3 regions of the Brevibacillus composti genome follow, and region 1 is predicted to be linked to each of the others. Evidence: riboswitches for the same ligand, from Rfam matches in the RefSeq annotation. Region 1 holds a riboswitch; each other region holds the start of a gene.
The links. Region 1 has a riboswitch for cobalamin ahead of JD108_RS14410 (ABC transporter substrate-binding protein). Riboswitches for the same ligand answer to the same signal wherever they lie in the genome.

Region 1 (2,259 bases):
CGGTTGTTTTGGATCGCGGGCAGGTCAGCCAGTTCCTTTTTGGCGAGGAGGTACTTCTTTTTTTGTTCGACGGTTCTGTCACCGTAGTCCACGACGACAATCACTTCGGGTTGGCGCGACACCACTTCCTCCCAGCTGACGCTCGTCCATCCTTTGGGAATATCGTCAAAGATGTTCTTGCCGCCCGCCATCGCAATCATCCGGCTCATAAAATTGCTGCCGGCCGTCAGCGGCTGGTCTTCCCCGCTGTCGTAGACAAAGACCCGGAGCGGCTGCTTCACCTCTCCGATTCTCCTGACTGTCTCATCCATCTCCGCTTTCATCTGCCCGATCAGACGGTCGGCCCTGTCCTCGATGCGAAAAATCCGGCCGATGTTGCGGATATCCGCCGCCACATCCTCCAGATCAGGGGCGCTCATGTTGGAAGATTGGTGGAGATAGGCCTGTATGCCGACGCTCGACAGCTCTTGCACGGTACCGACCCCTTTCTCCGTAAAAGCGCTCTTCCAACCCGCGTAGACAAAATCAGGCTCAGCGGCGAGCAGCACTTCCTTGGAGGGGTATTGGTCGGACAGCACCGGGATCTTTTCGTACGCTTGCTGAAACTGGGGCAAGATCCGGTCATCCAGGTAGGCCATCCCCGCCATCCGGTCCTCCAGACCCAGGGCGAGCAGAATCTCGGTCACATGCTGGTTCAGCGTCACCGCTCTTTCCGGCACTTGGGTAAAGGTCAGCGTATGTTCGCCATTTTGCACGTGCACAGGGGACAGGTTTTCCGCTGTTTGCGGCGGCTTTGCCGACGAATCAGCGGTTGGGGCCGCTGTAGAGGCCGGCTTTCCCCCTGCGCATCCGGTGAGGAGCAGAATCGCGGAAAGCCCTATCGCCAAAAAGTTGCGCCCCTGGTTGCCCCATTGTTTGATCCACCAGTCTTTCCCGGGGTGCTTTCCCCGGTTCTTTCCTGGGTTCCTCCCATCATTCATCCAGCTGATTTGCATCCGTACTTCCTCCTCGCTTATCTCCGCAAACATAGACGACGCGGTCCGATAAAAAAAGCATCTCCCGCATACGCGGAAGATGCCAACATGAACATGTGCGCACAGAAGCAAGGGTTCGGACAGACGAATCCCGTCCGGTTTCATGCTCTCTGGTACACGTATCCCATCCGCGTGGGTTATTTCGTGCAAAGGTTCATGGCAGGTCTCCTGGCTTGGGTTCATCGCGCCTTGCTCCTTCCCGTCTCGCTAGCGGCGAGACAGTGGTTCTGCGCAAGGACGCTCCCCTTCACAGTGGCGGGACCGCGTCGGAATTTCACCGAACTTCCCTATTAAGCTTCCGGACGAAAACAAGTCGGCCGGATAACACCATGAACTGATTATTCGGTTTTGGGAAATCTTACTGGCCGATGACTCTCAATGCTTTGGGGTATTGGGACAGCACTTCGCAGCCGTCCTCGGTGACGAGCACATCATCCTCGATCCGCACCCCGCCTACTCCCGGCAGGTAGATGCCCGGCTCGATGGTGAAGACCATCCCCGGCCGCAGCACTTCCTGGTTTTGCCCGTGTATGGAAGGGTATTCGTGGACGTCCATGCCCAGACCGTGTCCCAGGCGGTGAATGAAGTATTCGCCGTACCCTTTGTCCGCGATGACGCGGCGGGCTGTCTGGTCGAGATGGGCAAAGGTAACGCCCGGCCGCACCTGGGCAATCGCCGCTTCATTGGCAGCCAGAACTGTTTCGTAGATCTCTTTCAGCTGCTCGCTGATGTCCCCGACGGCAAATGTCCGCGTAATATCGGAGACATAACCGTCATTTTGCACGCCGATGTCAAACAGCAAAAGGTCGCCCGGACGAACCTGACGGCTGCCCGGAGTGCCGTGGGGCAGCGCAGACTTTTCTCCCGCCAGCACCATCGTGCTGAAAGCAGGGCCTTCTGCCCCGAGCCGCTTCATCTGGTATTCCATCTCGGCTACCACTTCCGCTTCGGTAACGCCGGGCACAATTCCCCCGACGACGGCCTCCAGCGCTTCCTCCACCAGCTTGACGGCCCGCTTCAGCCGCGCCACCTCATCTGCCGATTTGATCAGCCGCATTTCTCTGAGCGGCTCCTCCACATCGACGTAGCTGTCAGCCGCGACGACGGCTCCCATCGCTTCAAAGCGTTCGACGGTCATGTGCCCCTTTTCCAGTCCGAGCGTTTTCAGCCCGGCAGGCAGGGCTTGTTTCAAGACGTCATAAGGATTATCCGTGTCCGAATGAGT
Region 2 (2,259 bases), 620 kb from region 1:
CGCTTCTGACATGAGGTGATAGAGGAGTCGTCTGTTTGCGCGGACGATCCGTTCTTCGTCTTGCTCGGGCGGATTATCTTCGTAGTAACGGGTAGCCGCCTTTTCGCTGAAGTCGTCAAAAGCTGTTCCCATATCGAGCCATCCCTCGGGTCCCTCGATGGTCAGATCGACTGCGCCGCCGGACAGATGAGGGGAAGGCTTTTGGATGTCTTTGCTCGGAACCGCCACAAATTTGCCCAGCAAACGCTGCAGCGACTCCCCCTCTTCCCACCCCTGGTCGAGGAGCCTTTTTCTGAAGCCTTCGTAGAGGGAAGTCTGCACCTGATAGGAGCGCCATCCGTCCAGGACGACAAATCGGTGTCCGGGAGGAAGCGCTTCTGCTGCCCGGACGAGTCTGGCTGCTGCACTCTCTCTCAGATAGGCTTCGGCTGTCGCGCCCTCGTAGCCTTGTCGGTGATAGATGGGGTAGACAGTAATTTTGTCAGACAAGGCGGAGAGGGGAATCATGCCTTCGCCGCATTCTATCAGGGTTGGTTGAGCGGGCAGCGGCATACCCTCCGGGGGAATCGGGATATCCTGTTTCAAGTAAAATCACCTCCTGGCAGTGGGTTTTTCCAATATCCTAACAAAGAAAAAATATTTAGTAAACTGCATTTATTTTTCATTTGTTGAACTTGGCTTGAATGGCCGCTTGGTCCAGCTTGTTCTTTCTATCTGTCCCCACATTTGTTATGATGAGAGCAAGAGCCTCATTTTGGCTGGTTTGCCCAATTGCATATTGCGCGAAACAGGTCTTCGCTTCCGCGCCCGTGTCTGTGGTGCGAGAGGTGAAGTTAAAAGGGAAGTTTGGTGAAAATCCAACGCGGTCCCGCCACTGTAAGAGAGGAGTTTTCCTTCAAGGCATTGCCATCCACTGCCCCCACCGGGTGCGGGAAGGAGAAGGAAAGCGGCGATTCTCGAGCCAGGAGACCTGCCTGTTCTTGCCTTCAGCACTGCATTCCTTCGGGTCAAAGGAAGAGGTGGATCGTTGCCTGCGAACTGTCCGCGCTTTGTCTCCCTTTGCAATCCGGGAGGCAAGGCGCTTTTTTTATGCGCGGACCACGGGCGATGCCAGCGGAACAGGCGGGCAGCAGGATGGCAGCATAGGCTTCGCCCGCCCGGCGAACCTGCGTGACCTGCGGGAGAAGCCTGAAACACAGAGGAGGAGCGACGATGAGCAAAGATTCGGACAAGAAACGGGGCATGCTGCTCGTATATACCGGAGACGGCAAAGGGAAAACCACGGCGGCATTGGGCCTCGCCGTGCGTGCTTGCGGCAGGGGCAAACGCGTCCTGATGATCCAATTCATCAAGTCGCCGGAGCGCACCTACGGGGAAAAGATCATTTTCGACCGATTGGGCATCGAGATGGTGCAGATGGGGGCGGGATTTACCTGGACGAAGACGCCGGAGGAGCATCGCCGGGCCTTGCAGACGGCGTGGAGCTTCGCCCGGGAAAAGGTGCTGGGCGGCGAATACGACGTGGTGATTCTCGATGAGCTGAACAATGCGCTGGCGATCGACCGCTTCCCCATCGATGATGTGCTGCCGCTGGCCGACGTGCTGGAGACGGTGCGAAATCGGCCGCGCCACATGCATCTCGTCATTACCGGGCGCAGCGCCAAGCCCGAGATCATCGAAATGGCGGATCTGGTGACCGAGATGAAGCCGGTCAAACACTACTACGACGAAGGCATCCCCGCAGTGCTGGGGGTCGAATACTGATGAAGCTGCTGGAGATATACGGCCACGGAGGAGATCTGCGCACGGCTGCCGAGCGGTTTGGGCTGGATACGGATGCCATTCTCGATTACAGCGCCAATATCAATCCGCTCGGCCCGCCGCAGCGGGTCATGGAGGCCTTGGGCCAGGCGCTTTCGGCGGTGATCCGCTACCCGGACCCCGCGCACCGCTCCTTCCGGCAGGCCTTGGCGGAACGGCTGCGGTTGCCGGAAGATTTCCTCTTGCCGGCAAACGGCGCTGCAGAGGCGATGGCGCTCGCGATCCTCGCCCTGCAGCCAAAGAAGGTCGGCATCGCCGCGCCTTGCTTTTCCGAATATGGGCAACTGTCCGAGCAATTCGGCGCGGAGGTCGTCGCCTGCGTCGGCGATCCGGAGCGGGACTTCAAGCCCGGCATGGAAGAGCTGTTTTCGCTCTTGGAGAAAACGGAGCTGGTCTTTATCGGCTCCCCCAATAATCCGACGGGGACCTTGTACGAGC
Region 3 (2,259 bases), 2.0 Mb from region 1:
GACATGCTGTACAACTACGGCCATTACTTTGTGATCAACGTCAGCTCGCCGAACACGCCCAATCTCCGCGATTTGCAGGAGACCGAGAGTTTGCGCGCCTTGATCCGCGCAGTGCGGGAGAAGACTGCAGAGCTGGAGGCGCGCGGCACGAGTGCCAAGCCGATTTTGCTCAAAGTGGCACCCGACATGGCGGACGAGCAGATGCGGGATGTGGTCCGGGCGGCGGTGGAGGAAGGACTGTCCGGAATTATCGCCACCAACACGACGCTCTCCCGCGAGCCTGTGCACAACCATCCCCGCGCCGGCGAAGCAGGCGGGCTGAGCGGCAAGCCGCTGGAAGCCAGAGCCACCGCCTGGGTGAAAGAGATCTTTCAGGAAGTGGGGGACCGCGTGCCGATCATCGGCGTCGGCGGCATCTTTACCGGCGAGGACGCGTACCGGAAGATTCGCGCGGGAGCCAGTCTGGTCCAGGTGTACTCCGGCATGGCCTACCAAGGGCCGGGCATCGCCAAGATGATCAACAAGCAGCTGCTTCGCCTGCTGGAGCAGGACGGCTTTACTCACATCAGCGAAGCGATCGGAGCAGATGCCCGGTAGTTGGGCCGGCGCAAAGCAGGCCCCTGCGGTAAACCGGTTCGTTGACAATCAAATACTGTGCAGCCAGGTGCCCTTATGAGAAGTAAGGGGTAACAGGGAATCGGGTGAAAATCCCGAGCGGTCCCGCCACTGTAACCGGGGAATGCTCTTTTCGCATGAAGCCACTCATTTCAGGATGGGGAAGGCAAAAAGAGTGTGATGATTCGGAAGCCAGGAGACCTACCTCGCTGCTACACCCATCAGCCTTCGAGGAAAGGAGAGGTGAGCCAAGACGAACACGACGGTCTCGCAAGCGTTTTTCGCAGCGTGTGCTGCACGCTGCCGCGTCGTGGGGCTGCTTTTTGCCAAGCTCATCCGCTCAGGGTGAGCTTGTTTTATTTTTGCTCTCCAAAAGGAGCAAGGGAGTGATTGCTGTGAACAACAGAAGACGCACGGCGGCCAGTGGCCTTCTGATCGCCGGGTTTGTGCTGTACTTTTTGCTGAATGAGCCGGAGACCGGCCATGCCATGCACATTATGGAGGGGTATTTGCCCGTTGGCTGGTCGCTCTTCTGGTGGGCCGTCTTTTTGCCGTTCTTTTTCCTCGGGCTGCGGTCGATCAACCGGATTGTCAAGGATCACCCCGAATTTAAACTGCTCTTGGGGGTAGCGGGAGCGTTTGCCTTTGTGCTGTCCGCGTTGAAAATCCCCTCTGTCACGGGAAGCAGCTCGCATCCGACAGGGACGGGGCTGGGCGCGATCCTGTTCGGCCCGCTGGTGATGGCTGTGCTGGGCAGCCTGGTGCTGCTATTCCAAGCGCTGCTGCTGGCCCATGGGGGATTGACCACGCTGGGAGCCAATGCGTTTTCGATGGCGGTTGTCGGCCCCGTCGTGGCATACGCCGTCTATCGGCTCGTGGCTGGCAGGAGAGGCAATCAGAAAATCGGGATTTTTCTCGCGGCGTCCTTGGCCGACCTGAGCACCTATCTGGTCACCTCGGTACAGTTGGCTTTGGCGTTTCCGGCCGAATCGGGAGGCATTCTCGCTTCTTTGGCCAAGTTTGCAGGCATATTCGGGCTGACGCAGGTGCCGCTGGCGATCAGTGAGGGACTGTTGACCGTGCTCGTGTGGAACTGGCTTCAAACCTACAACGGACAAGAACTGTCGCAACTGCGGCTGCTGAAAAAGGAGGGCTGAGGAGTGAAGCGTTGGACGAATGGACTATTGCTGCTGATGGTCGCCGCCTTGGCTGTCCTCCCCTTGCTGATGATAAACGATTCGGAATTCCCTGGAGCCGATGGCGTGGCGGAGGAAGCGATTGCGGAATTGGCCCCCGATTATCAGCCGTGGTTTCAGCCTGTGCTGGAGCCGCCCGGCGGAGAAACGGAAAGCCTCTTGTTTGCCCTCCAGGCGGCTTTGGGAGCGGGAGTCATCGGATACGCGCTCGGCCTGTATCGCGGCCGGATGAAGAAGAAGAGCGAATGATCAGGCGGATCGACGCGCTTGCCTACGAGAGCGGACTCCGCCGTCTTCCCGCCGCACATAAGCTGCTGTTTTCCCTTGCGGCCTTGACCCTCGCCCTGATCAGCCATCCGCCGGTCCAGGCGCTGCTGTTCGTCTGGATGAGCGTCTGGATCCTGGTGTATGCGCGGACCCCTTGGCGGGTATATGTAGCGGCTGTCGG

Region 2: another riboswitch for cobalamin. It lies ahead of cobO (cob(I)yrinic acid a,c-diamide adenosyltransferase); the one in region 1 lies ahead of JD108_RS14410 (ABC transporter substrate-binding protein).
Region 3: another riboswitch for cobalamin. It lies ahead of JD108_RS04100 (energy-coupling factor ABC transporter permease); the one in region 1 lies ahead of JD108_RS14410 (ABC transporter substrate-binding protein).

What each region holds. Positions count from the first base shown of each region.
Region 1 covers NZ_CP066308.1:2,826,493-2,828,751, forward strand. Annotated here, with positions in the region: gene JD108_RS14410 (ABC transporter substrate-binding protein) at 1-920, opposite strand, end outside; cobalamin riboswitch at 1,176-1,381, opposite strand; gene JD108_RS14415 (M24 family metallopeptidase) at 1,393-2,259, opposite strand, start outside.
Region 2 covers NZ_CP066308.1:3,450,022-3,452,280, reverse strand. Annotated here, with positions in the region: gene JD108_RS17385 (M15 family metallopeptidase) at 1-585, opposite strand, end outside; cobalamin riboswitch at 773-992, shown strand; gene cobO (cob(I)yrinic acid a,c-diamide adenosyltransferase) at 1,213-1,764, shown strand; gene cobD (threonine-phosphate decarboxylase CobD) at 1,764-2,259, shown strand, end outside.
Region 3 covers NZ_CP066308.1:790,960-793,218, forward strand. Annotated here, with positions in the region: gene JD108_RS04095 (quinone-dependent dihydroorotate dehydrogenase) at 1-597, shown strand, start outside; cobalamin riboswitch at 646-838, shown strand; gene JD108_RS04100 (energy-coupling factor ABC transporter permease) at 1,011-1,772, shown strand; gene JD108_RS04105 (energy-coupling factor ABC transporter substrate-binding protein) at 1,776-2,060, shown strand; gene cbiQ (cobalt ECF transporter T component CbiQ) at 2,057-2,259, shown strand, end outside.